Regions from separate parts of the Streptomyces sp. NPDC004051 genome, predicted to be linked through region 3. Evidence: riboswitches for the same ligand, from Rfam matches in the RefSeq annotation. Region 3 holds a riboswitch; each other region holds the start of a gene.
What was found. Region 3 has a riboswitch for cobalamin ahead of ACWEQO_RS00290 (cobalamin biosynthesis protein). Riboswitches for the same ligand answer to the same signal wherever they lie in the genome.
Positions count from the first base shown of each region.

Region 1: it holds a riboswitch for cobalamin, as region 3 does, so the genes downstream of both, ACWEQO_RS24095 (energy-coupling factor ABC transporter permease) here and ACWEQO_RS00290 (cobalamin biosynthesis protein) in region 3, are expected to answer to the same signal.
Region 2: it holds a riboswitch for cobalamin, as region 3 does, so the genes downstream of both, ACWEQO_RS10545 (FecCD family ABC transporter permease) here and ACWEQO_RS00290 (cobalamin biosynthesis protein) in region 3, are expected to answer to the same signal.

Region 1 is NZ_JBSGHG010000026.1:27,340-37,062, reverse strand. It holds gene ACWEQO_RS24100 (ABC transporter substrate-binding protein) at 1-1,518, opposite strand, end outside; cobalamin riboswitch at 1,696-1,904, shown strand; gene ACWEQO_RS24095 (energy-coupling factor ABC transporter permease) at 1,935-2,678, shown strand; gene ACWEQO_RS24090 (energy-coupling factor ABC transporter substrate-binding protein) at 2,675-3,040, shown strand; gene cbiQ (cobalt ECF transporter T component CbiQ) at 3,047-3,796, shown strand; gene ACWEQO_RS24080 (energy-coupling factor ABC transporter ATP-binding protein) at 3,793-4,650, shown strand; gene ACWEQO_RS24075 (eCIS core domain-containing protein) at 4,964-6,661, shown strand; gene ACWEQO_RS24070 (DNA repair ATPase) at 6,709-9,723, opposite strand, start outside.
Region 2 is NZ_JBSGHG010000007.1:7,145-16,867, forward strand. It holds gene ACWEQO_RS10520 (helix-turn-helix domain-containing protein) at 1-1,073, shown strand, start outside; gene ACWEQO_RS10525 (hypothetical protein) at 1,070-1,615, shown strand; gene ACWEQO_RS10530 (GNAT family N-acetyltransferase) at 1,717-2,202, shown strand; gene ACWEQO_RS10535 (alpha/beta hydrolase) at 2,558-4,189, shown strand; gene ACWEQO_RS10540 (hypothetical protein) at 4,287-4,424, shown strand; cobalamin riboswitch at 4,536-4,656, shown strand; gene ACWEQO_RS10545 (FecCD family ABC transporter permease) at 4,824-5,867, shown strand; gene ACWEQO_RS10550 (ABC transporter ATP-binding protein) at 5,867-6,679, shown strand; gene ACWEQO_RS10555 (ABC transporter substrate-binding protein) at 6,695-7,741, shown strand; gene ACWEQO_RS10560 ((2Fe-2S) ferredoxin domain-containing protein) at 7,748-8,110, shown strand; gene ACWEQO_RS10565 ((2Fe-2S)-binding protein) at 8,181-8,897, shown strand; gene ACWEQO_RS10570 (aldehyde dehydrogenase family protein) at 9,296-9,723, shown strand, end outside.
Region 3 is NZ_JBSGHG010000001.1:50,702-60,424, forward strand. It holds gene ACWEQO_RS00270 (alpha/beta hydrolase) at 1-837, opposite strand, end outside; gene ACWEQO_RS00275 (class II aldolase/adducin family protein) at 899-1,567, opposite strand; gene ACWEQO_RS00280 (anion permease) at 1,810-3,060, shown strand; gene ACWEQO_RS00285 (hypothetical protein) at 3,104-3,325, shown strand; cobalamin riboswitch at 3,456-3,594, shown strand; gene ACWEQO_RS00290 (cobalamin biosynthesis protein) at 3,720-4,706, shown strand; gene ACWEQO_RS00295 (cobyric acid synthase) at 4,703-6,238, shown strand; gene cobN (cobaltochelatase subunit CobN) at 6,235-9,723, shown strand, end outside.

The DNA of each region.
Region 1 (9,723 bases), on a different contig from region 3:
GGTGAGGTCGCCCCAGCGGTCGGCGAGGACGTAGAGGTGGTCGATGTGGGTGAGGAAGGTGTAGCCGGGGTCCTTGACGAGTGCGCGCTGGAGGTCGTCGTAGGCGGCCTTGCGGTCGTCGGGGTCCTGGGCGCGGCGGCCGGTTTCGAGGGCCTCGTCGACGGCGGGGTTGTCGTAGTGGGGCATGTTGTTGAAGCCGTCGCCGGCGAGGGAGGAGTGCAGCAGGGTGTAGAGGCCGAAGTCGGGGTCTCCGGTGCTGCCGAAGCCGGCGAGGACGGCGTCCTTGCCCATGCGGGGTTCGATGACCTCCCAGGTGGCGCCCTCGACCTTGACGTCGATGCCGGCCTTCTTGGCGTCGGAGGCGTAGGCGAGGGCGTGGTCCTGGCGGACCTTGTCGCCGGAGGGGTAGAAGAGGGTGAAGGCGGCGCGGGCGCCGTCCTTGGCGCGGATGCCGTCCCGGCCGGCCTTCCAGCCGTCGCGGTCGAGGATCTTCTTGGCTTCGGCGAGGTCCTGGGGGCGTTCGACGTCCTTGGCGTACCAGGGGTCGTCGAGGGGCAGCGGTCCGTAGGCGGGGCGGCCGGCGCCGTCGAGGATCTTGTCGACCATGGCCTTGCGGTCGACGGCGAGGTCGAGGGCGCGGCGGATCGTGGTGTCGCCGGTGATCTTGTTCCCGGTGGGGAGGGTGACGGCGCGGAAGTCGTAGGTGGTGGCCCGGTACGTCTTGCGGGCGTCGTCGTTCTCGAAGGTGGCGGCGAGGTTGGGCGGGAGGGTCGCGCCGTCGAGGTCGCCGGAGCGCAGCCGGGTGGCGCGGACGTCGTCGTCGGCGATGATCGCCATGGTGAGCTTCTTCACCTTCGGCGCGCCGCCCCAGTAGTCCGGGTTGGCCTTGAAGGTGAGTTTCTCGCCCTTGCTCCAGCCGGTGAGGACGTACGGTCCGGTGCCGATCGGCTCGGTGTTGAAGGCGCCGGTGTTGGGGTCCTGCTCGCCCGCGACGTGCTCGGGGACGATGGGCAGGACGGTGCGGGCCGGGAAGGCCGCGTAGGGGTACTTGAGGGTGAAGACGACCTTGTCGTCGCCGTCCGCCTTGACCTCCTTGACGGCGTCCAGTTCGCTCTTGGCGGTGTTGTTGGTCCTGTCGTCGAGGACCGTCTCGTACGTGTAGACCACGTCTTCGGCGGTGAGGGGTTCGCCATCGCTGAACTTCACGCCGGGGCGCAGGGTGTAGGTGTAGGTGCGGCCGTCGTCGGTGATCTCGGGCAGCGCCTTCGCGAGGGCGGGCTCGAGTTCCAGGTCGGCGTCCCGGGCGAGCAGCCCGTCGAAGATCTTGGAATTGCCGTCCTTGCCGTAGCCGAGCAGCGGGCTCAGGGTGTCCGGCTCGTTGGGGACCCCGATCACCACGGAGTCGGCGGACCCGCCGCCCGCGGCGCCGTCCGTGCCGCCGCCGGGCGCCGAGCACCCGGCGACCGCGGCGGCCATGGTCGCCGCGACGGCTGCACCCTTTATTCGTCGGGTCGTCATCGAATGTCACACCTTTGCTGCCCGGATCTCGTTGTTGCATATTAGTTGCAGCAGGTTTCTGCCCAGCACCCCCTCCCCTCATTCCCGCGCTTCGACGGGCCGGGTCCGCCGGGCGCGCGCTGCCGGGCGCTGTCCGTGCGCCCCCCGGAAGTGCTTGTCAGCGGCCCGGGACGGGGTCTAGTGTCGCCTCGCCTTGGTGAACGGGAAATCCGGTGCGATACCGGTGCGGCCCTCGCCACTGTGATCGGGAAGTCCGGCTCCGGCCCCAGGCCCTGTCCCCCGACAGGACCGAAAGGCAGCCACTGGGTCCCCCTCGGACCCGGGAAGGCGGAGCACGGGCGGTGGTACCCGTCAGCCAGGAGACCGGCCAAGGCGCGTCAACCATCCACGAGGTGCTGGAGAGGGTCTGCCGAGTCATGCACATAGCCGAGGGTTTTCTACCGCCGGCGCACGCGGTCGCCTGGGGCGTCGCGTCGGCGCCGTTCGTCGTCCACGGAGCCCGGTCGCTCACCCGCGAAGTCAGGGAACATCCCGAGAGCACGCTGCTGCTGGGCGCGTCGGGAGCGTTCACCTTCGTCCTGTCCGCGCTGAAACTGCCCTCGGTTACCGGGAGTTGTTCCCATCCCACCGGTACCGGGCTGGGCGCCGTCCTGTTCCGGCCGCCGGTCATGGCGGTGCTGGGCACCATCACCCTGCTGTTCCAGGCCCTGTTGCTCGCCCACGGCGGGCTGACCACGCTCGGCGCCAACGTCTTCTCGATGGCGGTCGTCGGGCCGTGGGCGGGGTACGGGGTCTACCGGCTGGCGCGGCGGTCCGGGGCGCCGCTGATGGTGGCGGTGTTCTGCGGCGCGTTCGTCGCCGACCTGTCGACGTACTGCGTGACGAGCGTGCAGCTGGCGCTCGCCTTCCCCGACCCGGGCAGCGGGTTCGCGGGGGCGCTCGGCAAGTTCGGCTCCATCTTCGCCGTCACGCAGATCCCGCTCGCGGTGAGCGAGGGGCTGCTGACGGTGCTGGTGATGCGCCTGTTGGTGCAGTCCAGCAAGGGCGAACTGACCCGGCTCGGGGTGCTGGTGGCCGGGATCGGGAAGAAGACGGTGGGCGCGGGCGCCGGCTCTGACTCGGGCGCCGGCTCTGACTCGGGTGAGGCGGTGGCCCGATGAGCCGTAACGCGAAGATCAACTCCCTGTTGCTGCTCCTGGTGGCCGTGCTCGCCGTGGTGCCGCTGGTGTTCGGGCTCGGCGATCACAAGGAGGAGCCGTTCGCGGGCGCGGACGCGGAGGCGGAGATCGCGATCACCGAGATCGACCCGGACTACGAGCCGTGGTTCTCGCCGCTGTACGAACCGCCGTCCGGGGAGATCGAGTCGGCGCTGTTCGCCCTCCAGGCGGCGATCGGCGCGGGCGTGCTCGCGTACTACTTCGGACTGCGGCGAGGACGCCGGCAGGGGGCGGAACGGGAGCGGGGGGCCTCCACCACCGAGGCGGACGTCGACGACGCGGCCCCTACGGGACCCGGGGCCTGATCCCCCGTGCTGCCGATCGACGCGGCGGCGCACAGCAGTCGCTGGCGCCGCCGTCATCCCGTGGACAAGGCCGTGCTCGGACTGGGGCTCACCGTGCTGGCGATCTCGCTGCCGCCCTGGCCGGGCGCGGTCCTGGTGCTGCTGACCGCGCTCGCGGTGCTGCTGGGCCCGGCGGGGGTGCCGGGGCGGCGGTTGTGGCGTGCCTACCGGGTGCCGCTGGGCTTCTGCGTGACCGGGGCGCTGCCGCTGCTGGTGCGGGTGGGCGGGCCGGGCGGGTTCGTGGCCTGGGCCGACGACGGGCCGTTGCGCGCCGGGGAGTTGCTGCTGCGCACCTCGGCGGCCTCCCTCGGGGTGCTGCTGTTCGCCTTCACCACGCCGATGTCCGACCTGCTGCCGCGCCTGGTACGGGCCGGTGTGCCCGCTCCCCTGGTGGACGTGGCGCTGGTGACGTACCGGATGAGTTTCCTACTGCTCGCCTCGGTGCGCCGGGTCCGGGAGGCGCAGGCGGCCCGGCTCGGGCACACCGGCCGGGCGGCGGCCTGGCGTTCGCTGGGCGGGCTCGGCGCGACCGCGTTCGTCCGCTCCTTCGACCGGGCGGCGCGGCTGCAGACGGGGCTCGCCGGACGCGGTTACGACGGCACGCTGCGCGTGCTGGTGCCGGAGGCGCGGGTCTCGGTGCGCTTCACGGTCGGGAGCCTGGCCCTGCTCGTCGCGCTGGCCACCTTCGCCCTTCTCCTGGAAAGGCCGCTGTCGTGAGCGAGCCCGCACTGGTCGCGCTGCGGAACGCGTCCTTCGCGTACGAGGACGGCCCGGCCGTGCTCACCGGTCTGGACTTCGAGGTGCGGGAGGGGCGTGCGCTCGCCCTGCTGGGCCGCAACGGCAGCGGCAAGACGACGCTGATGCGGTTGCTGAGCGGTGGACTGCGCCCGTGCGAGGGCGAGTTGACCGTGGCGGGTCGGCCCGTCCGGTACGACCGCAAGGGGCTGACCCGGCTGCGGACGACCGTGCAGCTGGTGGTGCAGGACCCGGACGACCAGCTGTTCGCGGCGTCCGTGGGCCAGGACGTGTCGTTCGGGCCGCTCAATCTGGGGCTGTCCGACGCGGAGGTGCGGGCGCGGGTGACGGAGGCGCTGGCCGCGCTGGACATCACCGCCCTCGCCGACCGTCCCACGCACCTGCTCTCCTACGGGCAGCGCAAGCGGACGGCGATCGCGGGCGCGGTGGCGATGCGGCCCCGGGTCCTGATCCTGGACGAGCCGACGGCCGGGCTCGACCCCGACGGCCAGGAGCGGCTGCTCGCCACCCTCGACGGGCTGCGCGCGAACGGCACCACGGTCGTCATGGCCACCCACGACGTGGACCTCGCCCTGCGCTGGGCCGACGACGCGGCGCTGCTCACCCCGTCCGGCGCCCGCACGGGCCCCGCGGCCGCGATGCTGGCCCGTACGGACCTGCTCGCGGCGGCGGGGCTGCGGCTGCCGTGGGGGATCGCGGCGGCCCGACTGCTGCACCGGCAAGGATTGCTGGCAGATCCGGCCACCGGGCCCCGGACCCCGGAGGAACTGGCTGCGCTGACCGCGGAGCCCGCAGAGCCCGCCGACAGCGGATGACCCCCGCTCGGGCTTCCCCGCGCGGAGGGCCGGTTCACGAGCCCACGTCTCCACGGCTCCACCTTTCCTGCAAGCCGTCCGTATGGGCAGCCTGCTCGCAGGAGGCGGGCGCGTTCCGGCGCCCGGGTGCAAGCACCTTCCTGGCCCGGAAACTCACCTCTGACGAATTGCCACCCTTCCCAGCAACCGAGGCCGAGTACATTCGGGCAGTCCTGTGTTCCTCCCAGGCTGCCCTCTTCGCCCTTCTTCCCGGTCGGCCGGCCCGACAGCATGGGAACTTGACCTGTACGTGCCCACACGAGAGGAAACGGCCATGCATGCCGACAGGCAGCGACGCCTCGCGGAGTCAGACCACAAGCGGGGGCTTCCTCGGCGTGCCGACCAAGCCCCGGTCGCCTTCAGACCCGAAACGGCCGCCGCCGGGCGCATCGGACGGATGTCCCCCGCAGCCGCGCGCTCCCTCCAGCGGACGATCGGCAACGCCGCGGTCGCCCGGCTGGTGGAGCAGGAACGCCATCAGCACGGTGCGGACTGTGACCATGGCGCCGCCACACAGCGATTCGCCGATGACCAGGCCGTGCAGCCCGACGCCATGGCCCAGGTGGATGCGGTGACGCGGACCTCGGGCAGCCCGATGCAGGCGGACGTCCAGCGCAAGATGGAAAGCGATTTCGGCGGCGAGGACTTCAGCGATGTCCGCGTTCACGTCGACCGCAGCTCGACCGAGGCACTCGGGGCCAAGGCCTACACCACGAAGACCAACCGCATCGTCTTCCGCAGTACGGCCGACATGGACGACCACACCATGCGCCACGAACTGCAGCACGTCCGCCAGCAGCGAGTGGGGCGCGTCCCCTCGGGCGTCAGCCACCCCACCGACGCTTTGGAGCGCGACGCCGAGAGCACAGCGACCAGGCTGGGGCAGGAGGCAACGGGCGTGCAGCGTGCCACGGCCGGGGAGCACAGCCACACACCGGTGCCGGCACCGGCCCAGGACGGCGCCGTCCAGCGGATGGTGCTCAAAACCTCGCGTGACTTCTACCAGAAGTGGGCCGGAGAAGGTCCTCCCCTGACCTCGGCTCAGAAGACTTGGGTGTGGGAGGAGCTCCGCAAGCTCACGCGCAATGAGACGGAGTTGAGGAAGCTGCCGACCGACTCGGCTGTGAAATTGCTGACCGACAACAGTGTGACCAGGGATGCGATGAACGCGGAGTTGGGGCACAGCGCATCGGCTGCGCAGCACCCTGCGCCCTCGGAGTCCATGGAGCAGTACGAAGAGCAGGCCAGGGCCGCTGTCCTCGATGCCGATCGCGCCTGGCGAGCGCAGCAGTCTCAGATGCCCGAGCTGGAGACGGCAACCTTCAACATCGAGGGTCTCGGCCGAGGAACCGTCGCGATGCTCAAGAGCCCCTCCGGTCCCCGGCACTCCCACATGCTGTCGTGGTTCTCCCACGGTTATGAGGACAAGCACCGCATCACCGTCGGCACCGAGAGGCAGTACGGCTTCGCCGTTCAGGAAGAGCGGAGCCTGAACCGGATCGGGGCCACCGCCGAGGTCTTCGCGTCGCTGCCCGATGCCTTTGCGAACGCCGGGGTGGAGCCCACCAAGAACGCACCGGGTGAGTACGTCCGGCCCCACCACGCCACCGAACTCTCGCTGGAGATCGACCGCGTGATCGGGCTGGTGGACCACTGCGACGTGGCGGTCCTGCTGGACTTCCAGTGGTCGGACGAGGTCGCTGCCCAGTTCGCCGCCGCGAAGGAGGCCGAGACTCCGCCACTGCCCGTCATCATCGAGAACGCGCAGGCGTTCAAGAAATACAACGCGTTGCTGATCTACGCCTGCCGGACGCCGTGGTCCGTGAACGCAGCGGTCGAGGGAAGTAAAAAACTGAAGGAAAACCTGCAGAAAGAGCTCATGGCCCAGGAGAAGCTCTCCGCCGACGAAGCAAAGAGGAAGGCGGAGGAGAGGTACGAAGCTTCTCCCCGGGCGGGCGAGGTCTACCAGTAGGAAACCGTTGTTTCCAGCTTTCGCTCTTTGCTGGTGGGGCCGCCTGTTCACCACCCCCTCTCCGGCTGCGGGTCTCCGTTTCCTTCCGGTCGCCTCCGCGCCGGCCGCCCCTCCGGCCGGGTCGCCCCGTGGTCCACCGGGGCGGCCATGAGGCGGCGGGGGTCGGCTGCCCGGGTGATGGCCGACTCGACGGCGGCGATGCGGTCGCCGAGGAGGGCGAGGGCGGCGACCGCGCGGGTGAGGGCGTCGTCGTCGGGGCCGCCGAGGGTGCGGGTGCGCAGGTGGGCGGCCTTCACCTCGTCCCAGCGGTCGGCCTGCGCGGGGGTGAGGGTGCCGCGCAGTTCGGCGAGTTTGAGAAGGTTCGCCTTCGCGCCGGTGGTGAGGGTCTGCGCCTCGGCCGTGTAGTGGTCCTCGAGGACGGCGGTGAGTTCGGCGTCGTTCATGACCGGCTGGATCCGCTGGGCGATCTTGTTCATGTTGCGGTAGGAGCCCTGGAGGCGGAACGGCGGCTCGGTGCGGGCGTCGTCGGACTGGGCGGCGGAGGCGATGTAGGCCGCGTTGACGGCGAGGACCGTGCGGCGGGCGGTGAGCAGGTGGCGCAGTACGGCCAGGACGCGGTCCAGTTCGGTGGGGGCGTAAGGGTGGGTGAGCCGGTCGGCGTGGGCCGTGGGGTCGCCCTCGGCGAGGCGGATCAGCAGGTCGAGGTCGGCGCGGTCGCGTCCGGCGAGCGGGGCGAGGACCGGGTTGGCGGTGAGGGCGTTCTCGATGAAACTGGCCGCGAAGGCGTCGTCCTTGCCGGTGAGGACGTCGCCGAGGTTCCACACGTCGGCGCGGTTGGCCAGCATGTCGGGCACCCGGAAGAGTTCGCCGGACTCGGTGTACGGGTTGCCGGCCATGCAGACGGCGAACCGCTTGCCCCGCAGGTCGTAAGTGCGCGGCTCACCCTCCCACACGCCCTCCACGCGGCGGGTGGCGTCGCAGAGCGGGATGAACTTCTGCAGGAGTTCGGGCGAGGTGTGCTGGATGTCGTCGAGGTGGAGGAGGGTGTTGTTGCCGGCGGCCAGCGCGAAGTTGATCTTCTCGATCTCCTGGCGTGCGGTGGCGTTCGGCGCCTCGGCCGGGTCGAGGGAGGTGACCGTGTGGCCGAGCGCGGGGCCGCTGATCTTCACCAGGACGAGGCCGAGCCGGTCGGCGACGTACTCCATGAGGGTGGTCTTGCCGTAGCCGGGCGGGGAGAGCAGGAGCAGCAGTCCGCCGGTGCCGGTGCGTGCGGACTCGCCGGTGGTGCCGAGCTGTTTGGCGAGGCTGTCCCCGATGAGGGGGAGGTAGACCTCGTCGACCAGGCGGTTGCGGACGAAGGTCGACATCACCCGGGGGCGGTGGTCGTCCAGGCGCAGCCGGGTGCGTTCGGCGTCGACCAGGGCGGTGCGGCGACGCTGGAAGGCGCGGAAGGCGGGGGTCTCGTGCTCCCTGAACTCCTGGGTGCGGGCGAGGAATTCGTCCAGGCGGAGGGGCAGGCGGCGGTCGGTGATGCGGGGGTGGGTGCCGAGCAGGCCCTCCACGGTGGTGGTCAGGGGTGCGTCGGACTCGTGGCGGGGCTGGTCGGGGCAGAGTTCGGCGGCGACGGCCTCGGCGAGGTCGCCGGGGGTGAGGCGGGTGCCGGTGGCGGTGGCGTACGCGGAGAGCCAGGCCTCGACGAGTTGGCGGCGGGCGTCGAGGTCGGTGAGGGCGGGCAGGTCCTCGTCGTAGGCCTCGGTGGCGACGGTGCGGCGGAACTTGTCGAGCAGGGTGCGGGCCTGCGCGCTGATGACGAACCCGTCGGGGCCGGTGGTGAGTTCGTCGAAGAGGTAGGCGGCGCAGGCTTCCGGTCGGGCGGTCGCGCCGGGGTGCCGGTCGGCGATCGTGCGGGCGAGTTCGGTGTGCAGGTCGGCGAGTGCCGGGGGCGGGCCGAAGGCGTCGCGGACCCGGGCCAGGGAGCGGGCGCGGCGGGTGAGGTCGGCGCGCTCGGCGGCGGTGGTGGCGTGGGTCCAGTGCAGCAGGGCGAGGGCGCGGGCGGCGGGCTCGTGGCGCAGGGCTCCGGCGCCCTCGTGCAGGCGCAGCACGGCGGTGAGGATCGCGGTGGCGTCGTGGTCGTGGACGCCGCGCTCGTACCCCTCGTCGTAGGCCTCCTCGGCGGCCCGGCGCACCAGGGCCTCGAGGTCGTCGGCGCCGTTCAGGGCGGTGGGGCCGTGCTCGTGCAGGAGGCGGGCGGCGAGGTGTTCGGCGCGGTAGACCTCGGGCGACTCGGACGGCAGGTGCCGCTCCCAGTGGCGGCGGCCCTCGGTGAGGGCGGGGTCGGTGACGGGGCTGCGGTAGTCGGTGCCGGTGAGGGCGAAGGCGAGGGTGTCGCCGTGCGGGACGACGGTGAGGTCGAGGGGCTGGGTGGTGACGGCGAAGCGGTGGTCGCCCAGGCGGATGGCGCGGCCGCCGTCGGCGTAGAGGTCGGTGCGGTCGCGCAGGGCGCGGGCGGCTTCCTGCCGGGCGGAGCGGAGGCGTCCGTCGAGTTCCTCGGCCCGGACCCGGTCGCCGAGTTCGCGCAGTTCACCGGCGGTGCGGCGGACCTTGGCGACCAGGGGGTCGGAGGCGAAGTAGGTGCTGACCTCGTCGGGGTCGGCGAGGGTGGTGGAGCGGCGGGCGATCGTCGTGAGGACGCGGTCGGCGGCGGAGGCGAGCTGTTCGGCGCGGCGGGCGCGGGCGTCGGTGAGGCTCTGCTTGCGGGCGGCGAACGCCTCGTAGATCTCGGTGCGCTGCTCGGCGAGTTCGCCGAGGACGTCGTCGAACTCCGCGAAACGGGACTCCAGGGTCTCCAGCTGGGCCAGTACACGCGTCAGTTGTTCGTCGCAGGACTCGGGGTCGGGGGCGCCGGCGAGGGCGCCGGTGACCGTCTGGCCGAGCAGGGCGATCTCGGCGGTGAATCCGGCGCGTGCCTCCCGGTCGCGCAGGCCGCGCCGGCGGGCGTCGAGGGTGGCGCGGGCGCGGTTGACGCCGCCGAGGGCCTCGGCGACGCGTTCCAGTACGGCGGT
Region 2 (9,723 bases), on a different contig from region 3:
TCACCTCCCTGGACCTGGCGCGCATCGCGGAGTTCGGCGGCACGACGGTCGACTGGCTGCTGACCGGACGCGACCCGCTGCGTCCGGCCTTCGCCGCCCGTGCAGTGCCGTCGGCGATGAGCGGGGGCGACCGTGCCACACTCAAGGACCTCGTCGAACGCTTCACCAGCGCGCACGAGGTGCTCGTCCTCCTCGGCAGGGCGCCGCAGCAGCCGGAACTGCCCTCGGTCGGCCCGCCGCACCCCACCGCTCCCACGGATCACAAGGGGTGTGTGGACGAGGGCGTGGCGCTCGCGGAAGCCGCGCTCGCCCGACTGCGCGCCGAGGGGGCGCCACCGGTGGGCAGCATGGACAGCGCGGAACTCCTCCAGGCGCTGGAGCAGACCTTCGGGGTGGACGTGGCCAAGATCGGACTGCCGGAGGGGATCGACGGCGCCGCCTGGCAGGCGGACGGCTTCCGGCTCATCATGATCGCCCGGACCCGTGTGCCCACCCGGCAGCGCTTCACCCTCGCACACGAGCTCGGACACATCCTGGCCCGGGACGCACAGGACCTCCTGACGGAGACCCACCTGACCCCCGGTCACCAGAAGGACCTCACCGAGGTCCGCGCGAACGTGTTCGCCGCCCACCTCCTCATGCCCCGGTCGGAGATCGAGGCAGCGGTGACGGCAGGCGGTCTGTCGGACGAGCACCTCACCTCCCTGGTGGTCCACTTCCAGGTGTCACCCAGCGCTCTGGCGGCGCGCCTCTCCCAGTTGGGCCTCATCGACGAGCGGACCGCCGGCAGGCTGCGCGGACTCACCACCGAGGACTGCCACTGGCTGACCGGGCAGAGCGACCTCTTCCAGGCCCGTACGGCCTGGTCGCAGACCAAGCGGCTGCCCTTCCGCCCCGCCCAGACGCTGTACGAGGCGTACCTGGACGGAGAGACCACCCTGCGGCCGTTGGCGGCCTACACGGGATGGGAGGCCGACCGGCTCCGCGAGGTGCTCGAACCCGACCCCGTTCCTCCGGAAGCCCCCTCGACCACTGCCGCGGCCGACGAGGGGGACCTGGTCTTCCAGCCATGACGCGCCACTGCTGGTTTCCCGACAACACCGTGCTGTGCAACTTCGCGGCGGTCGACCGTCTCGCCCTGCTGGAGAAGGTCCTGGACGGCCGGGGACGCTGGACCCAGGCCGTCGCGGCCGAGGCCGATCGGTCGTCGCGCCACTGGCCGAGGCTGAGCGAGGTGACCGGTGGCGGATGGCTCGGCGCGCCCATCGAGATCGACGACCCCGCCGAGATCGCGTTAGTGGACCGCACCCGGCGCGTCGTCTTCGCGGGTGCTCCGTCCCGCCCACTGCAACACCTGGGCGAGGCGGAAACCCTGGTCCTGATCGAGCACCGCAGCGAGTTCGCCCATTCCGTGTGGATCACCGACGACGGCGAGGCGGGCCACTACGCACGCCGCAAAGGGATCCCCGTGAAGGACACCGTCGGCGTCATGCGCGAAGCCGTCGTCGACGGGCTGGTCATGGCCGAGACCGGCCACGGACTCCTCACCGCCATACAGCAGGCCGGCCGGCACATCCGGGGTGTCCCCCGCAGCCCCGAGGACCTGCTGCGCTGAACAGGCGGGCAGCGGGCGCGGACCTACGGGGCGCCCACGCCGACGACTGACCAGGCCCGCCCGGGGCCGTCCTACCCGTATCGAGCGAAAGAACAGGGTTGATGACGAAGGAAGACACCGACCGCCAGGGCCGGTGCGTGGTGCTCGAGGAGATCACGGACGAGAACTGGCGTGCCGTCGCCGACGTGGCCCCCGCCGACGACCAGCGCCGGTTCGTGGCCGCCCTCGGCGCACGCTATCTGCTGCTCTCCCTGCGGGACGGAACCTGGACCTCCCTCGCGGTCCGGGCCGGTGACGAGGTCGTGGGCCACGTCATGTGGGCGTACGACGAGGAGGAGGGCGCCCACTGGATCGGCGGCATGGTCGTCGACGTCGCCGAGCAGGGCAAGGGCGTGGGCCGCGCCACGATGCGCGTCCTGATACGACGCCTCGCCACGCTGCCGTCCTGCCGCGAGATCCGGCTCTCCTACCACCCGGAGAACGCCCCCGCCGCCCGCCTGTACGCGTCGCTGGGCTTCACGCCCACCGGAGAGTTCGAGGACGAGGAGATCGTGGCCGCGCTGAGCGGCGGGCCGGCCGCCGCCTGAAGACACCATCAGGCGGGACGTTCTCGCCGGCCCGGCCCGCGGGGCCTCCTCCCACGCGCCGGCCACCGCCGGGTGACGACGAGCAGCTCACCGGTGGGGAGCGGGCCGCGCCGCGCCTGGACCGCTCCCGGCCGGCGGCTCGCCGATCCGCCCCCGCTGGGTGGGCCGCAGGCCCGGACGGACGGTGCCGCTTACCACCGCGTGCCGGGCCGGAGCGCGGGGACTGGGCCATTCGGCTGTACCGCCGCGCGCGCACCGACGGGCCGCTGTGTGGTGGACCCGGACGCGCACCGCGGCCAGGGCGTCGGCGGCCCGGGGCGCTCAGCCACGGAGAACCCACGAACGGAGTATGCCCATGCCCCTCATACGCCGATTCACAACGGTCCGCAGACGCCGTACCGCGTTCGTCGCCGCGCTGGTGACCTGCTCGACCGTACTGGCCGGCCAGGACCTCGCCGTGGCCGGCGGCACCCCCGCACCCTCGGTGCCCGTCCCGCGACTGGACTGGAGCCCCTGCGTCCGCGGCAGCGAGTTCGACTGCGCGACCGCGAAGGTGCCGCTGGATCACGGCAGACCGGGTGGCCGCACCCTCGAGCTGGCGGTCGTCAGACGGAAGGCGACCGACCCCGGCCGGCGCATCGGCACCCTCTTCTTCAACCCCGGCGGCCCCGGCGGCCCCGGAACGGTGCAGATGCCGCAGAACTACGAGAAGTTCCCGCGCGAGGTGCGGGAACGGTTCGACATCGTCAGCTGGGACCCCCGGGGAGTCGGCAGCAGCACCGCGGTGAACTGCTTCGCCAGTCCCGAGGAGGCCGCCGAATGGAACGCGGGCAGACCGGCGGGCTTCCCGGTGGGCGAGAAGGAACGGGCGGCCTTCATCGCCGCGTCCCGGGACCTGGCCCGGCGCTGTGGACAGCGCGACCCCGAGTTGCTGCGCCATGTGTCGACCACCGACACCGCCCGCGACCTCGACCTGCTCCGCCGGGCGGTGGGGGAGCCGCACCTCACCTACCAGGGGATCTCCTACGGCACGATCCTGGGCGCCACCTACGCCAACCTCTTTCCCGGCAAGGTCCGCGCCATGGTCCTCGACAGCAACATCGACCCGCAGGCCTGGACGCATCACGCGTCCGACCACGACCCCCGGCTCACGACGTTCCTGCGCATGGGCTCGGACCGCAGCGCGGCGGCGACCCTGGACCGGTTCCTCGCCCTGTGCGGGTCCACCACCACCGCCCACTGCGCCTTCTCCGCCGGCGGCCCGAAGGCGACCCGGACCAAGTTCGACCAGCTGATGCAGCGGCTCCGGAAGCAGCCCGTGGGCGCGTGGACCTACGCCGGCACCGTCGCCGACGCGGTGAAAAGCCTCTACGTCGTCCACCCCGGTTGGACGGACCTCGCCGGCCGGCTGCAGGACCTGTGGCGGGGCCGCGCCCCGGAGCCGGCCTCGTCCCCGCTCCCACCGGCGGTCCCGGACCCGACCCCGTACCTGGGCGAGGAGCAGGGCGCCGCGGTGTTCTGCGGTGACAGCCCCAACCCGCGTGACCCCGGGGCCTACCACGCCATGGAGGAGGCTGCCGCCGCTCGTGCGGGCGACGCCGGGCGCTTCTGGACCTGGGCCGCCGAAGGGTGCGCCACCTGGCCCGCAATCGCCGCCGACCGCTACCGCGGCCCGTGGGACAAGCCGACGGCCCGCCCCGTCCTGGTGGTCGGCACCGCCTACGACCCCGCCACTCCCTACTCGAACGCGCAGGCCATGGCCGAGGAACTGGCCAACGCACGCCTGCTCACCAACGACGGCTACGGGCACACCGCGTTGATCAACCCCAGCAGCTGCGTCAAGGCGCACGAGAGCCGCTACCTCGTCGACGGCACCCTCCCGCCGGTCGGAACGACGTGCCGACAGGACACGCCTCCCTTCTCCGCGGCCAAGCCGGCCGGCGGCGTCACCACCGGCGGCGGCGGAACGGCCGGCACCACCGCCTGAACCGGCCGGGGGCCCCGGCCGCTCACCGCTCCCCGCTGAACCGCTCCCCGCCGCACCGCTCGGCACCAGGCCCCGGACCCGCCTCGGTCCGGGGCCGGTGCAGTCCTGCGACGAGAAGTGCGACCAGTCGGCGTGCATCGTGGTCGGGGTCACGGTCGGCGCCGACGCGGAGGTTCCCGATGCCGTGCATCAGCCGGCCGCACACCTCCAGCACCTCGCCGTGCCCGTCCGCTGACGGCCTGTCAGGCCGTTGAGCAGGGCAGATGCGGAGGTCCGGTGGGAGTGCCGGGTTCGCAGCGGCGGGGGTGATCTCCGCCACCACCGGCGGGGGTGCTCCAGCAAGCGCGCTAAGCTGCACCTGCCCCGCGGGGGAAGTCCGGTCGAATTCCGGCGCTGACCCGCAACGGTGGGCGGAGCCCCTCCAAGGCCCCGCAAGCCCGATTACCCGCGGTGTGAAGGCTCCTGTCATTCGCCGTGGACTGCGAGAGGTGCTGCGCAGGGCGCCCGCCGCCCGGGGCCGCTCCTTCTGTTGCGTAGGGGCACGGCCTGAGGCGAAAGCGACCCGTCCGTGGCCACCACCCTCGAAACCGAACCCGCCACGCCTGCGCGCACGCCCCGTACCGGAGCCGGGACCATGTCTTCCGGACGCGTACCGCTGCCCCTTCTCCTGATCGGCCTGGGCGCCGCTCTGCCCGTGTCCCTCGTCTGCGGGGTGGGGATCGGGGCGTCGGGGATCTCCTGGGGCGAGGTGCTGCACCATCTGTGGGCCGGGTCGACGGGCGGGTCCATCACTCCCGGTCAGGTACCGGCGTACACCATCGTCTGGGAGCTGCGCTTCCCCCGGGCCGTGCTGGCCGCGATCGTAGGGGCCGGGCTGTCGGCCATCGGCGTCGCGGTGCAGGCCATGGTCCGCAACGCGCTCGCCGACCCGTACGTGCTGGGCATCTCCTCGGGCGCGGCCGTGGGCGCCAACGCCGTGCTCATCTTCGGGGCCTTCGGCGCGCTCGGCGTCTGGGCCCTGTCCACGGCGGCGTTCCTCTCCGCGCTCCTGGCCATGGTGCTGGTGTACGCGATCGCCCGTACCCCGCGCGGCCTGAGCCCGCTGCGGCTCGTCCTGACGGGCACCGCGATGTTCTACGGCTTCTCGGCCGTCACCACGTTCATGGTGTTCGCGGCCGAGCGCGGTGAGGCGGCCCGGTCCGCGATGATGTGGCTGCTCGGCAGCCTCGGCGGCGCCAACTGGGCCTCCGTGCCGATCGCCGCGGGGGCGGTGCTCGGCGGCCTCGTCCACCTCGGATGGTCGGCGCGTCGCCTGAACGCCCTGGCCATGGGCGACGAGACGGCCGCCGCGCTGGGAGTGGGCCCGGAGAGGCTGCGCAAGGAGCTGTTCCTGGTCTCCGCGGCCGTCACGGGGGCGGTGGTGGCGGTGAGCGGGGCGATCGGCTTCGTCGGACTGATGGTTCCGCACGCCGTGCGGATGCTCGTCGGCGCCGACCACCGGCGGCTGCTGGCCGTCGCGCCACTCGCCGGAGCCGTCCTGCTGATCTGGGTGGACATCCTGTCCCGCGTGGTGCTCGCGCCGGTCGAACTGCCCGTGGGCGTACTGACCGCGGCCATCGGCGTGCCGTGCTTCGTCCTGCTGATGCGTCGCCGTTCCTACACCTTCGGAGGCGTGTGATGCGGGTCGACGTCGACGCACTGACCGTCGAGGCCGACGGCGCCCGGCTGGTGGAAGAGGTCACGCTGGGGGCGGACGAGGGGCAGCTCGTCGGACTGGTCGGGCCCAACGGCAGCGGGAAGTCGACCCTGTTGCGCTGCGTCTACCGGGCGCTGCGCCCCTCGGCCGGTACGGTCCGGCTCGACGGCGAGGACCTGTACGCCATGAGTGCGCGGGAAAGCGCCCGCCGGGTGGCCGCACTGCCCCAGGAGGCGGTCACCGAATTCGACTTCACGGTCGCCGAGGTCGTGGCGATGGGACGGCTGCCGCACCAGCGGTCGGCGGCCCGGACCACCGACGAGGACCGCGGGGCGTGCGAGGCCGCGCTGGCGGGGGTCGGCGCCGCCCACCTCGCCGACCGCGGCTTCCTCACCCTCTCCGGCGGCGAACGGCAACGGGTCCTGATCGCCCGGGCGCTCGCCCAGCGACCCCGGGTGCTGGTGCTCGACGAACCCACCAACCACCTGGACATTGCCCAGCAGTTGGAGGTGCTCGCCCTGGTGCGCGGCAGCGGGCTGACGGTGCTCACCGCGCTGCACGACCTCAACCTCGCCGCACTCCACTGCGACCTGCTCCACGTCATCCACGGCGGCCGGATCGTCGCCTCCGGCGCTCCGCACGACGTGCTCACAGCCGAGCTGCTGGCCGAGGTCTTCGGCGTGCGGGCGCACCGCGTCCCGCATCCGGAGACCGGCGCCGTACAGCTGCTCTTCGACCGTCTCCTGCCCGCCCGGTCCGTCCAGTCCGATCAGCCCGCCCAGTCCGCCACCTGAGGAGTCACCGTCACCATGCCGCACCCGGCACGCCCCGCCGCACTCGCGCTCGCCACGGCCCTGCTCCTCACCGGCTGCGGTGCGCAGGTCACCTCTCAGGAAGAGGAGAAGGACGGTTCCGCGGCCCGTGACGGCCACTATCCGGTGACCGTGGAGAACTGCGGAGAGAAGAAGACCTACGACAAGGCGCCCCGGCGCGTGGTCACCAACGACGTCGGCATCACCGAGATCATGTTCGCGCTCGGGCTCGAGGGGCACATGGCGGGCTACGTGATGCCCGACGACAAGGGCGACCTCACCTCCGTTCCCTGGAAGGACGCCTACCGGAAGACCGAGTGGCTCTCGAAGGAGAGGATCAACAAGGAACTGGTCCTCGACGCCCGCGCCGACCTGGTCTTCGCCGGCTGGAACTACGGCTTCAACGAGGGAACCGGCTTCACCCCCGCCGAGCTGGAAAAGGTGGGCGTCGACTCGTATCTGCTGAGCGAGTCGTGCCGCAACGGGAGAGGGAAGGCACGGGGCGTGATGTCGCCGCTCGACGCCCTCTACACCGACCTGCGGAACCTGGGCAGGATCTTCGACGTCGAGGACCGCGCCACCGCCCTCGTCACGGAGTTCCGGAAGCAGGTGGCCGAAGCGCAGGCGAAGGCGCCGAAGGGCGCGGACCGCCCGAGGGTCTTCCTCTACGACGACGGGCGGGACAAGCCGCTGACCTCGGGTGCGTACGCGGGTCCGCACGACATCATCACCAAGGCGGGCGGCGACCACATCATGAAGGACCTCGAGGACAGCTGGACGACGGTCGGCTGGGAGACCGTCGTCGAACGCGACCCGGAGGTGATCGTGATCAACGACTACGGGGACACCGGCGCCGACCAGAAGCGGAAGTTCCTGAAGTCCTACCCGCCGCTCGCCCGGGTCTCGGCCGTCAGGAACGACCGGATCGTCGTCCTCGACTACGTGGACCTGGTGGAGAGCCCGCGCAACCCCGCGGCCGTCAGCTCACTCGCCGCGGAGCTGAGGGACTTCGACCGGGGCGGATCCGCCCGGGAAGAGGGGTGAGGCCGCATGTCACGCGACGCGAACCCCGCCCCCTGCCGGGTCGTGGTGTGCCGGGACTGCTGCTGCGGCAGCTCCAAGGTGCCCGGCGTCGACCACGCGGCGCAGACGGCGCGTCTGCGGGCGGCGGTTCCGACACGGGTCTCCGCCTGTCTGGACCTGTGCGAACAGGCCAACGTCATCGTCGTCCAGCCCTCCGCGGCGGGCCGGGCGGCCGGCGGCCGGCCCGTCTGGCTGGGGCTGGTCAACGACCCCGACGCCATCGAGGACATCATCGCCTGGGCGCACGCCGGCGGCCCCGGCGTCGCACCCCTCCCGGACATCCTCGACCTCTACACCGTCAGGCCGCCACGGCGGGGCACGGCCCCCTGAAACCGCGCTCACCGGGCCGCCGCCCCCTCCGGGCCGGCGCCGCCGCCCGACGGAAAGGAACCGCCCCGGCATGACCGGATACGCTCAGGCTCAGGCGCCCGCCGAGGCCGTCACCGCGGCCCTGCACGAGGTGGCGGCCCTCGGCGGCTTCTTCGTCCTGCCCGTCGGCGGCCCGGACGAGGGCCGGCGCCTGCTCGACCCGGCCTCCGCGCGCGGCTTCACCGACCTGTCCGCAGCCGTCACCCGGCGGTACCGCACCGGCGAACCGCGGATCGGCGTGTCCATCGCCCACCTCGGACACGCGGCCCGCCTCTGGTCCCCCGCCCTGGCGTGCGTGCTGATGCACGGGATCGTCCCGGACCTGGCGGAGCTGCGGCGTGCCGACGACGGGCCGGCCCTCCGCCTGCCCCGGCCCGCCGGCTGGCACGCCGAGCGGCTCCCCGACCCCGCTCTCGCCCTGTACGAGCAGGTGATGCGGCAGCTGCGCGCGATCGAGGCCGGACTGCACGTCAAGATCGCCCCGCGCCTGCTGGACGGCAACGCCGCCTCCGCACTCGTCGGATCGGCCCAGGTCCTGCTGTCGGCCCACCCCGAGCTGCACGAGCCGCTCACGGGCCTCACCACCCGGCTGCTGGACACCGGACGACTCGTGGGCACCGGAGTGATCACCGGACCGGGTCTCACGTTCCGCCGCCGCAGCTGCTGCCTCTACTACCGCGTGCCGAACGGTTCGAAGTGCGGCGACTGCTGCCTGGCCGGCCGGGACGGACCACCGGCACCGGCCTGACGCAGGGGCGCCCGCCGCCGGGACGACACCCCGCGCGCCACCTCCGCACACGCCTCCCGCCCGGCTCGCCCGGCCCGGCCCGCTCGTCCCGCCCCGCCCGGCCCGCTCGTCCCGCCCCGCCCGGCTCGCTTGTCCCGCCCGGCCCGGCTCGCCCCATCCAGCTCGTCCCGCCCGGATCGTTCCGCCCGGCTCGGCTCGTTCCGCCCGGCTCGTCCCGCCCGGATTGTTTCGCCCGGCTCCGCCGGCCCTCCAGCCCCGGCCGTTCGTTAGCCCGCCCGGGGTACCCGGACCACCCGGTCGCGACGGTGGCCGTGCGCCTCGTGGCCGCCGACCGCACGATGACCGTGGTGCCGACCGGCAACCGATCGGTACCGGCCGGACGCGAAGGAGGCCCCGCGGTGGGCGAGCTGTACATCGACGGCGAGTGGACGAAGGCGGCGGCCGGCGGGCGGCGGGAGGTGGTCAACCCGTACGACGCCTCCGTCGTCACGACCGTCGACGAGGCGGACGCCACCGACGTGGACCGCGCGGTGCGCGCCGCCCGGCGTGCCTTCGACGAGGGGGACTGGGCGAACACCCCCACCCGCCGGCGCGCCGACCTCCTGATGCGCGTTCACGACCTGCTGCTGCGCGACAAGGAGGAGATCGCCCGCACCGAGACCGCCGACACCGGCAAGACGCTGACCGAGTCCCGCTTCGACGTGGAGGACGTGGCGAACGCCTTCCGCTACTTCGCGGAACTCGCGGGCAAGGACGGCGGCCGTGTCGTGGACGTCGGCCCGGACGTCCTCAGCCGCGTCGTCTACCAGCCGGTCGGGGTGTGCGC
Region 3 (9,723 bases):
GGTGCGGCGGGCGGCGGCGAGGGCGCGCAGGGTCGATTCCCAGCTGAGCACCGGGGAGTCGAGGACGAGTCCGGCGATGCGGTCGCGCAGGGTGGAACGGGCCGCGGCACGCAGCGCCATGGTCGCGCCGGTGGACCAGCCGAGCAGGACGACCTGTCGGGCACCGGCGTCCAGCGCGTGGCGGATCGCCGCGTCGAGGTCGCGCCACTCGGTCTCGCCGAAGTGGTTGAGGCCGTCGGGCGAGCGCGGCGCGCCCGGATCGCCCCGGTACGAGGGGATGAGCATCGGGAAGTGGTGGCGGTGCAGGAACTCCATGAGGTTCATGGGGTGTTCCCGGGTGGTGCCGAGGCCGTGCACCGCGATCACCCAGGTCTCCCGGACGCCCGGCACGAACCAGGCGGGAAGGGGGCCGAGTTCGCCGGGGACGAGGACGTCGGTGTGGTCCAGGCCCAGTGCGGCACCCGGGTCGCCTATGTACAGGTTCGGGGTGAGCCACGCCCGGTCGCCGGGCTTCAGGGTGCCCCGCACGACGCGTTCGAGACGGCGTACGACGGTGTCGGCGGAGTCCGACATGCCTTCCAGTACGGGTCCGACGACCGCGTGGGAGTCGTCACCGGTGAGGCCGTAGCGGCCGGGGCGCAGGGCGGCGAGGTCCCGGGTGAGGCTGATCTGGCCGGCGGCGGTGCCGTGCACGGTGAGCCGGGGCTCGGTGGGCAGCGGTCTGCCCGGCGGCGCCTTGAGTGCCGCGTCGCTGGCGAGCCGGCCGGCCGCCACCGCGGCGGCTCCGGCACCTATCACGGCGGTGACGGCAGCGGCCGTCGCTCTGACAGTGCGCACGGAACCCAGTGTCCCGGCGGACCGGCCCCCCGGCCAGTGGACGTCTTGCCCGGGTGACCTCTCAGTCGCGCTGCCCGTAGCCCCGCAGGCGGTCCGCGACCTCCGCCAGCTGGTCGGCCGACAGGAGGGCCGGGGAGCGGCCCGGGACGGACGAGGCGGTCAGCCAGAGCCTGCACATCCACTCCAGCTGGGCGGTGCGGTCGTAGGCCTGGTCGAGGGTGGCGCCGTGGGTGAGGGTGCCGTGGTTCCTCAGGAGGCAGCCGGTGCGGCCGTCGAGGGCGCGCAGCACGTGTCCGGCCAACTCCTCGGTGCCGTAGGTCGCGTACGGGGCGACCCGGACGGGCCCGCCGAGCGCGGCGGCCATGTAGTGGACGAGCGGGAGTTCGTCGACGAGCGTGGAGACCGCCGTCGCGTGCACGGCGTGTGTGTGCACCACGGCGCGGGCGCCGGTCGCGCGGTACACCGCGAGGTGCATGGGCAGCTCGCTGGTCGGGACCAGGGTGCCGAGGACCTGGCGGCCGGTGAGGTCGACACCGGTCACGTCGTGCGGGGTCAGGCGGTCGTAGGGCACCCCCGACGGTGTGACCAGTACGGTCGGACCGACCCGTACCGAGACGTTTCCGGAGGTACCGACGACGAGCCCGTCGGAGACGGTCCGGCGGGCGGCCTCGACGAGGCCGGTCCAGGCGCGCGCCTTCTCCTCGCTCGCACGGCGTCGCTGTTCGGTCATGCCGTGATCCTGCCGGGTGACGAAGGTCTCTTCAACGGATCCACGGCCGGCCGTGGACGTCCGCCGACGGGGTCACAGCCCTTCAGCCGCACCGCCGCGGGTGGGGCATGGTGGATGCGGGGCCGTCCGAGGGGGCGTTCACACCCCTCAAGGTCATCCCGTCGCCCATCCCAGTTCATCTTCTGTTCACTCAGGTTACCTACGTTCAACGCGCCAATGACTTCGAACGATTGCCTGGGTAAATGGAAAGCTTCTCGCTGATCCTCGCGATTGTGGTGGTAACCGCACTCGCGTTCGATTTCACGAACGGTTTCCACGACACCGCGAACGCGATGGCGACAACCATTTCGACCGGTGCTCTCAAGCCCAAGGTCGCGGTGGCCATGTCCGCCGTGCTGAACCTGGTGGGCGCCTTCCTCTCCGTGGAGGTCGCCAACACGATCTCCAAAGGCCTCGTCGACGAGGCCGGCATCCGGCCCGAGGTCATCTTCGCCGCACTGGTCGGCGCGATCCTCTGGAACCTCCTGACCTGGCTGGTCGGCCTGCCGTCCAGCTCCTCGCACGCCCTGATGGGCGGCCTGATCGGCGCCACCGTCGCCTCGGCGGGCTTCGGCGCGGTGCACGGTGACGTCCTGGTCACCAAGGTGCTGATCCCCGCGATCGCCGCGCCGCTGGTGGCCGGCGTCGCCGCGATGTTCGCCACGCGGCTGACCTACCGCCTGGGCAAGAAGGCCGACGGCAAGGCGTCCGAGAAGGGCTACCGGGCGGGTCAGATCGCCTCCGCCGGCCTCGTCTCCGTGGCCCACGGCACCAACGACGCGCAGAAGACGATGGGCATCATCACCCTGGCCCTGGTCGCCGGCGGCGCCCTCGCCCCGGACTCCGACCCGCCCATGTGGGTCATCGTCTCCGCGGGCGTCGCCATCGCGCTCGGCACCTACCTCGGCGGCTGGCGCATCATCCGCACGATGGGCAAGGGCCTGACGGACCTCCAGCCGCAGCAGGGCTTCGCCGCCCAGACCAGCGCCGCGACGGTCATCCTGGCCTCCTCCCACCTCGGCTTCTCCCTCTCCACCACGCACTCGGTCTCCGGTGCCGTGATGGGTGCGGGCCTGGGCCGCAAGGGCGGTGTCGTCCGCTGGTCGACGGCCACCCGGATGTTCGTCGCCTGGGGCCTGACGCTGCCGGCGGCGGCCCTGGTCGGAGCCATCGCCGAACTGGTCTGCCGAGCCGGCAGCTGGGGCACCGCCGTCGTCGCCGTCTTCCTGGTCGTCTCCAGCGCGGCGATCTGGAAGATCTCCCGGCGGGAGGTCGTCGACCACACCAACGTCAACGACCACGACGACGCCGACGTCCCGGCCGCCGCCGCCGAGGAGCCCGCCGGCGTGGTGACCGTCGCCATGGCCGCGGTGACCCCGCCTCCGGCCGGCGATCTCTCGGCCACCATCCCGGCCCCGGCCCCCGCCGACCCGCCCGCCAAGACCACCGTCTGACCGCGTCCCGGCACGAAGGAAGAGACGAAGGAAGAAGAGCACCATGCAGATCGACTGGGCGGCCCTCGGTTCCGTCTTCGGCGTCAGCCTCGTGGTCACCGTGGCCCTGGTGGCCCTGTTCACCCTCGGCATCGTCGGCCTGTCCCGCCATGAGCGGGCCGTGGCCCAGGGCCAGTCCGCGGCCCTGGCGGTCGCCGGCGCCTACGCCTGCTTCGCGGCCTGCACGGCGGCGGTGGCGTACGGGATCTACCTGATCGTGGCCTGACCGAGGTCGTCTCCGTCCGACGGGCGGTGCGGGGTGTGAAGCCCCGCACCGCCCGTTCGCGTTCCCCCCACCGGAGCCCCTCTGTGGGCCTCAGCACACTTCAGCCTCGCAGGTCAAAGGCAGGTTGACGGTTCTTCCGGGCCGTGGTGAACTGCCGGATGCCAATGCGGCGGCAGGAGAGGAAGCCGGTGGAAGTCCGGCGCGGTCCCGCCACTGTCACCGGGGTGCACACCCCGGGAGCCAGGAACTCTCACCGCCGGTCTCGTCGAACCAGGGCGTGGACACCCTGAGTGAGGACATATCGCCATGCCCGGCTGCCCGTCGAGGTCGACCAGCAACGCCCCGTCCCGGCTCGGGGCGGGCGTTCCCACCGGATCCCCCACCGGCTGAACCCGTGGGTGCCGATCGCGAGTTCGCGTACGGCGCCGCCGCCGGCCTCCTCGGCGACCTGCTCCTCGGCGATCCCCGCCGAGGGCATCCGGTCGCCGCTTTCGGGCGGGCCGCGGCTGCCGTGGAACAGATGCTGTGGCGGGACGACCGCGGCCGGGGCGCGTTGCACACCGCCGTCTGCGTCGGCGGGGCCGTCGCCCTGGGCAGCCTTGCCTCCCGGTGCGTACAGTCCTCCCCCGCCGCCTCGGTCGCCCTGACCGGCGCCGCCACCTGGGCCGTCGTCGGCGGGACGTCGCTGGCCCGGGAGGCCCGTGCCATCGGGCGGGCGCTGACGGCCGGGGACGTCCAGGCCGCGCGGGCACGGCTGCCGCACCTGTGCGGGCGGGACCCGCAGGCGCTGGACGCCGACGGGATCGCCCGCGCGGTGGTGGAGTCCGTCGCCGAGAACACCTCCGACGCCGTGGTGGGCGCCCTGGTGTGGGGCGCCGTCGCCGGGGTGCCGGGGCTGCTCGGGTTCCGGGCCGTCAACACCCTGGACGCCATGGTCGGCCACAAGTCGCCCCGGTACCGGCGCTACGGCTGGGCCTCCGCCCGCCTCGACGACGTCGCCGGATGGCCCGGAGCACGACTGACCGCCGTGCTCGCCGCGGCCGCCGGACCGGACCCGCGGGGCGCCGTCCGGGCGTGGCGCGCGGACGCCGCGAAGCATCCCAGCCCCAACGCCGGCCTCGTGGAGGCGTCCTTCGCGGGCGCGCTCGGCGTGCGGCTCGGCGGAACGCTGTCCTACGCCGGGCGGGTCGAAGACCGGCCCGTCCTCAACGGCACCGGCCGCCCCGTGGCCACGGCGGACATCGACCGGGCGGTACGGCTCTCGCGGCGCGTGGGCTGGCTGGCGCTCGGCGTCGGCGCCGCCGCGCGGATCGCCGGTACGCGGATCATCGGCACGCGGATCGCCGCCGCACGGACCTCCGGGAAGGGGCACAGGTCATGAGCGGTGGGGGTCTGCTGGTCGCCGGTACCACCTCGGACGCCGGCAAGAGCGTGGTGACCGCCGGGATCTGCCGGTGGCTGGCACGACAGGGCGTCAAGGTCGCGCCGTTCAAGGCGCAGAACATGTCACTGAACTCGTTCGTGACCCGCGAGGGCGCCGAGATCGGACGGGCGCAGGCCATGCAGGCCCAGGCCTGCCGGGTCGAGCCGACCGCGCTGATGAACCCCGTGCTGCTCAAGCCGGGCGGCGAGCGGAGCAGCCAGGTGGTGCTGCTGGGCAGGCCGGTCGGCGAGCTGAGCGCGCGCGGCTACCACGGTGGACGGCAACAGCAGTTGCTGGGCACGGTACTGGACTGCCTGGCACAGTTGCGGGGCACGTATGACGCGGTGATCTGTGAAGGGGCCGGCAGCCCGGCCGAGATCAACCTGCGGCGCACCGACATCGTGAACATGGGGATCGCCAGGAACGCCGGGCTCCCCGTCCTCGTCGTCGGCGACATCGACCGCGGCGGGGTCTTCGCCTCCTTCTTCGGCACCGTCGCCCTGCTCTCCCCCGAGGACCAGGCGCTGGTCGCCGGGTTCCTGGTGAACAAGTTCCGGGGCGACGTGACGCTGCTGGAGCCGGGCCTCGACATGCTGCACGGCCTGACCGGACGGCACACGTACGGCGTCCTGCCCTTCCGGCACGGGCTCGGCATCGACGAGGAGGACGGCCTGGCCGTCTCCCTGCGCGGCGCCGTGCGGGAGTCGGCCGTCGCCCCGCCGGTCGGCGAGGACGTGCTGCGGGTCGCCGTGTGCGCGGTGCCGCTGATGTCCAACTTCACGGACCTGGACGCGCTGGCCGCCGAACCGGGCGTCGTCGTGCGGTTCGTGGACCGGCCCGAGGAACTGGCCGACGCCGACCTCGTCGTCCTGCCGGGGACCCGCGGAACCGTGCGGGCCCTTCAGTGGCTGCGCGAGCGGGGGCTGGCGGACGCCCTGGAGCGGCGGGCCGCCGAGGGGCGGCCCGTGCTGGGGATCTGCGGGGGCTACCAGATCCTCGGCGAGCACATCGAGGACGAGGTCGAGAGCCGCGCCGGACACGTCGACGGGCTCGGACTGCTGCCCGTACGGGTGCGGTTCGCGCGGGAGAAGACGCTGACCCGTCCCGTCGGACAAGCCCTCGGGGAGCCCGTCGAGGGGTACGAGATCCATCACGGGGTCGCCGACGTCACCGGCGGGACAGCGTTCATCTCCGATGACAGCGGACACAGCCTGGACGGCTGCCGGGTCGGCCAGACCTGGGGCACGCACTGGCACGGCTCGCTGGAGTCCGACGGCTTCCGCCGGGCCTTCCTGCGCGAGGTGGCCGCCGCCGCGGGGCGCCGTTTCGTGCCGGCCCCCGACACCTCGTTCGCCGCGCTGCGCGAGGAGCAGCTCGACCGGCTCGGCGACCTGATCGAACAGCACGCGGACACGGACGCGCTCTGGCGGCTCATCGAGTCGGGCGCGCCGCAAGGACTGCCTTTCATTCCACCGGGAGCGCCCGCATGAGCACAGTGTTGTTGTTGTCGACCGCCGACACGGACCTGCTGGCGGCCCGCGCCGCCACCGGCGTCTCCTACCGGATCGGCAACCCGACCCGCGTGGACGTGGCGGCCGAACTGCCCGCGCTCCTCGACGGCGCGGACCTCGCCGTCGTACGGCTGCTGGGCGGCAAGCGCGCCTGGGAGGACGGGCTCGCGGCGCTGAGGGCGTCCGGCATCCCGACGGTGCTGCTCGGCGGCGAGGCCGTGCCGGACGCGGAGCTGATGGCCGAGTCGTCGGTGCCCGCGGGCGTCGTGGCGGAGGCACTGAAGTACCTGGTGGAGGGCGGCCCGGACAACCTGGCCGAGCTGGCCCGGTTCCTGTCCGACACCGTGCTGCTCACCGGCGAGGGCTTCGAGGAGCCGCGCCGGATGCCGGAGTACGGGGTGCACGGCTCCCGTACCGTCTCGGCGGACCGTCCGACCGTCGGCGTGCTCTTCTACCGCGCCCACGAACTGAGCGGCAACACCGCCTTCGTGGACACGCTCTGCGACGCGATCGAGGCACACGGCGCCAACGCCCTGCCCGTGTACTGCGGTTCGCTGCGCGGCGCCGACCCCGGGCTGTACGAGATCCTCGGCCGGGCGGACACCCTGGTCGCCACCGTGCTCGCGGCCGGCGGCACGCACGCCTCGCAGGCGTCGGCGGGCGGGGAGGACGAGGCCTGGGACATCGGGGCCCTCGCCGACCTGGACGTCCCGGTGCTGCAGGGGCTGTGCCTGACGTCGTCGCGCGCCGCCTGGGAGGAGTCGGACGCCGCCCTCTCCCCCATGGACGCGGCGATGCAGGTCGCCATCCCGGAGTTCGACGGCCGGCTGATCACGGTCCCGTTCTCCTTCAAGGAGCAGGGCCCCGACGACGTCCCGGTCTACGTCGCCGACCCCGAGCGGGCCGCACGCGTCGCCGGGATCGCCGTACGGCACGCCCGGTTGAAGCACCTGGACAACGCGGAGAAGAAGCTCGCGCTGGTCTTCACCGCCTACCCGACCAAGCACTCCCGCGTCGGCAACGCGGTCGGCCTCGACACCCCCGCCTCGGCGGTACGGGTGCTGGACGCCCTGCGGGACGCGGGGTACGGGGTGCACGGATACCCCGACGACGGCGACGAGTTGATCCACCGGCTCATCGAGGCGGGCGGCCACGACGTGGAGTGGCTGACGGAGGACCAGCTGGCCGCCGCGCCCGCCCGGGTGCCGCTCGCGGACTACCGGGCCTGGTTCGCGAAGCTGGACCCGGAGCTGCGGGACGCGATGACCGAGGCGTGGGGCGAGCCGCCGGGCTCGCTGTACGTCGACGGCGAGGACATCGTGCTGGCCTCCCTGCAGTTCGGGAACGTCGTGGTGATGATCCAGCCGCCGCGCGGCTTCGGCGAGAACCCCATCGCCATCTACCACGACCCCGACATGCCGCCGTCGCACCACTACATGGCCGCCTACCGGTGGCTGGAGAACAGTTTCGGCGCCGACGCGATCGTGCACATGGGCAAGCACGGCACCATGGAGTGGCTGCCGGGCAAGGGCCTCGGGCTGAGCGGGGGCTGCGCGCCGGACGCCGTCCTCGGCGACCTCCCGCTGATCTACCCGTTCATCGTCAACGACCCCGGTGAGGGCACCCAGGCCAAGCGCCGCGGGCACGCCACGGTGGTCGACCACCTCGTCCCGCCGATGGCCCGTGCCGACACCTACGGCGACCTGGCGAAGCTGGAGCAGCTCCTCGACGAGTACGCCCTGGTCTCCGACCTGGACCCGGAGAAGGCCCCGGCGGTGAGGGCGCAGATCTGGACGCTGGTCAAGGCGGCCGAGCTCCACCACGACCTGCACGTGGACGACCAGCCGGACGACGATGACTTCGACTCCTTCGTCATGCACATCGACGGCTATCTGTGCGAGATCAAGGACGTGCAGATCCGCGACGGACTGCACATCCTGGGCGGCGGCCCGGTCGGCGAGCCGCGCGTCAACCTGGTGCTCGCGGTGCTGCGCGCCTCGCAGGTGTGGGGCGGACAGGCGAACGCGCTGCCAGGGCTGCGGGCTTCGCTGGCCGAGCACTTCGGGCTGGTGGAGAAGGAGCTGCTGGCCGAGCCGGGCGCCCCGCTGAAGGTGCCGGCCGAGCTGACGGACCTGGTGGACGGTCCCGCGCGGTCGGCCTCCGACGCGATCGACCTGCTGGAGCAGCTGTGCCGGCGGATCGCGGAGGGCATGGAGGAGCGCGGCTGGGCGGTCGGGCAGAGCGCGCCGCTGGTGCGCCAGGTGCTGGGCGCCGAACTCCCGGACGCGGTGGCCGTGGTGGAGTTCGCCTGCACCGAGGTCGTCCCCCGGCTCGCCCGGACCACGGACGAGATCGGGAACATCCTGCGGGCGCTGAACGGCGGTTACGTCCCGGCGGGCCCGTCGGGATCGCCGACGCGCGGGCTGGTCAACGTCCTGCCGACCGGCCGGAACTTCTACTCCGTCGACCCCAAGGCGATCCCGTCGAGGCTGAGTTGGGAGGTCGGGCAGTCGTTGGCGGACTCGCTGGTGCAGCGGTACCTGCAGGACACGGGTGCGTACCCGAAGTCCGTCGGCCTGACGGTGTGGGGCACCTCCGCGATGCGCACCCAGGGCGACGACATCGCCGAGATCCTGGCGCTGCTGGGCTGCCGCCCGGTGTGGGACGACGCCTCGCGCCGGGTGACCGGCTTCGAGGTGGTCGGACTGGAGGAACTGGGCCGGCCCCGCATCGACGTCACGGTGCGCATCTCCGGCTTCTTCCGGGACGCGTTCCCGCACGTCGTCGGGCTGATCGACGACGCGGTACGGACGGTGGCGGAGCTGGACGAGCCCGCCGACCGGAACTTCGTGAAGGCCCACGCCGACGAGGACACCGCCGAACACGGCGACCGGCGCCGGGCCACGGCCCGCATCTTCGGCTCCAAGCCGGGCGCGTACGGCGCCGGTCTGCTGCCGCTGATCGACGCCCGCAACTGGAGAAGCGACGCGGACCTGGCCGAGGTGTACGCGGTCTGGGGCGGCTACGCCTACGGGCGCGGGCTCGACGGACGGGCGGCGCGCGGCGACATGGAGACGGCGTTCCGGCGGATCGCGGTGGCCGCGAAAAATGTCGACACGCGCGAGCACGACCTCGTCGACGCGGACGATTATTTCCAGTACCACGGCGGCATGGTCGCCATGGTGCGACACCTGACGGGCGAGAGCCCGGAGGCGTACGTCGGGGACTCGGCGACACCGGACCAGGTGAAGACGCGCACCCTGGGCGAGGAGACGCACCGCGTTTTCCGGGCGCGAGTGGTCAACCCCCGCTGGATGAGCGCCATGAGAAGGCACGGCTACAAGGGTGCCTTCGAGATGGCGGCGACCGTCGACTACCTGTTCGGGTACGACGCCACGGCCGGGGTCGTGGACGACTGGATGTACGAGAAGCTCAGCGCCGAGTACGTCTTCGACGCCGAGAAC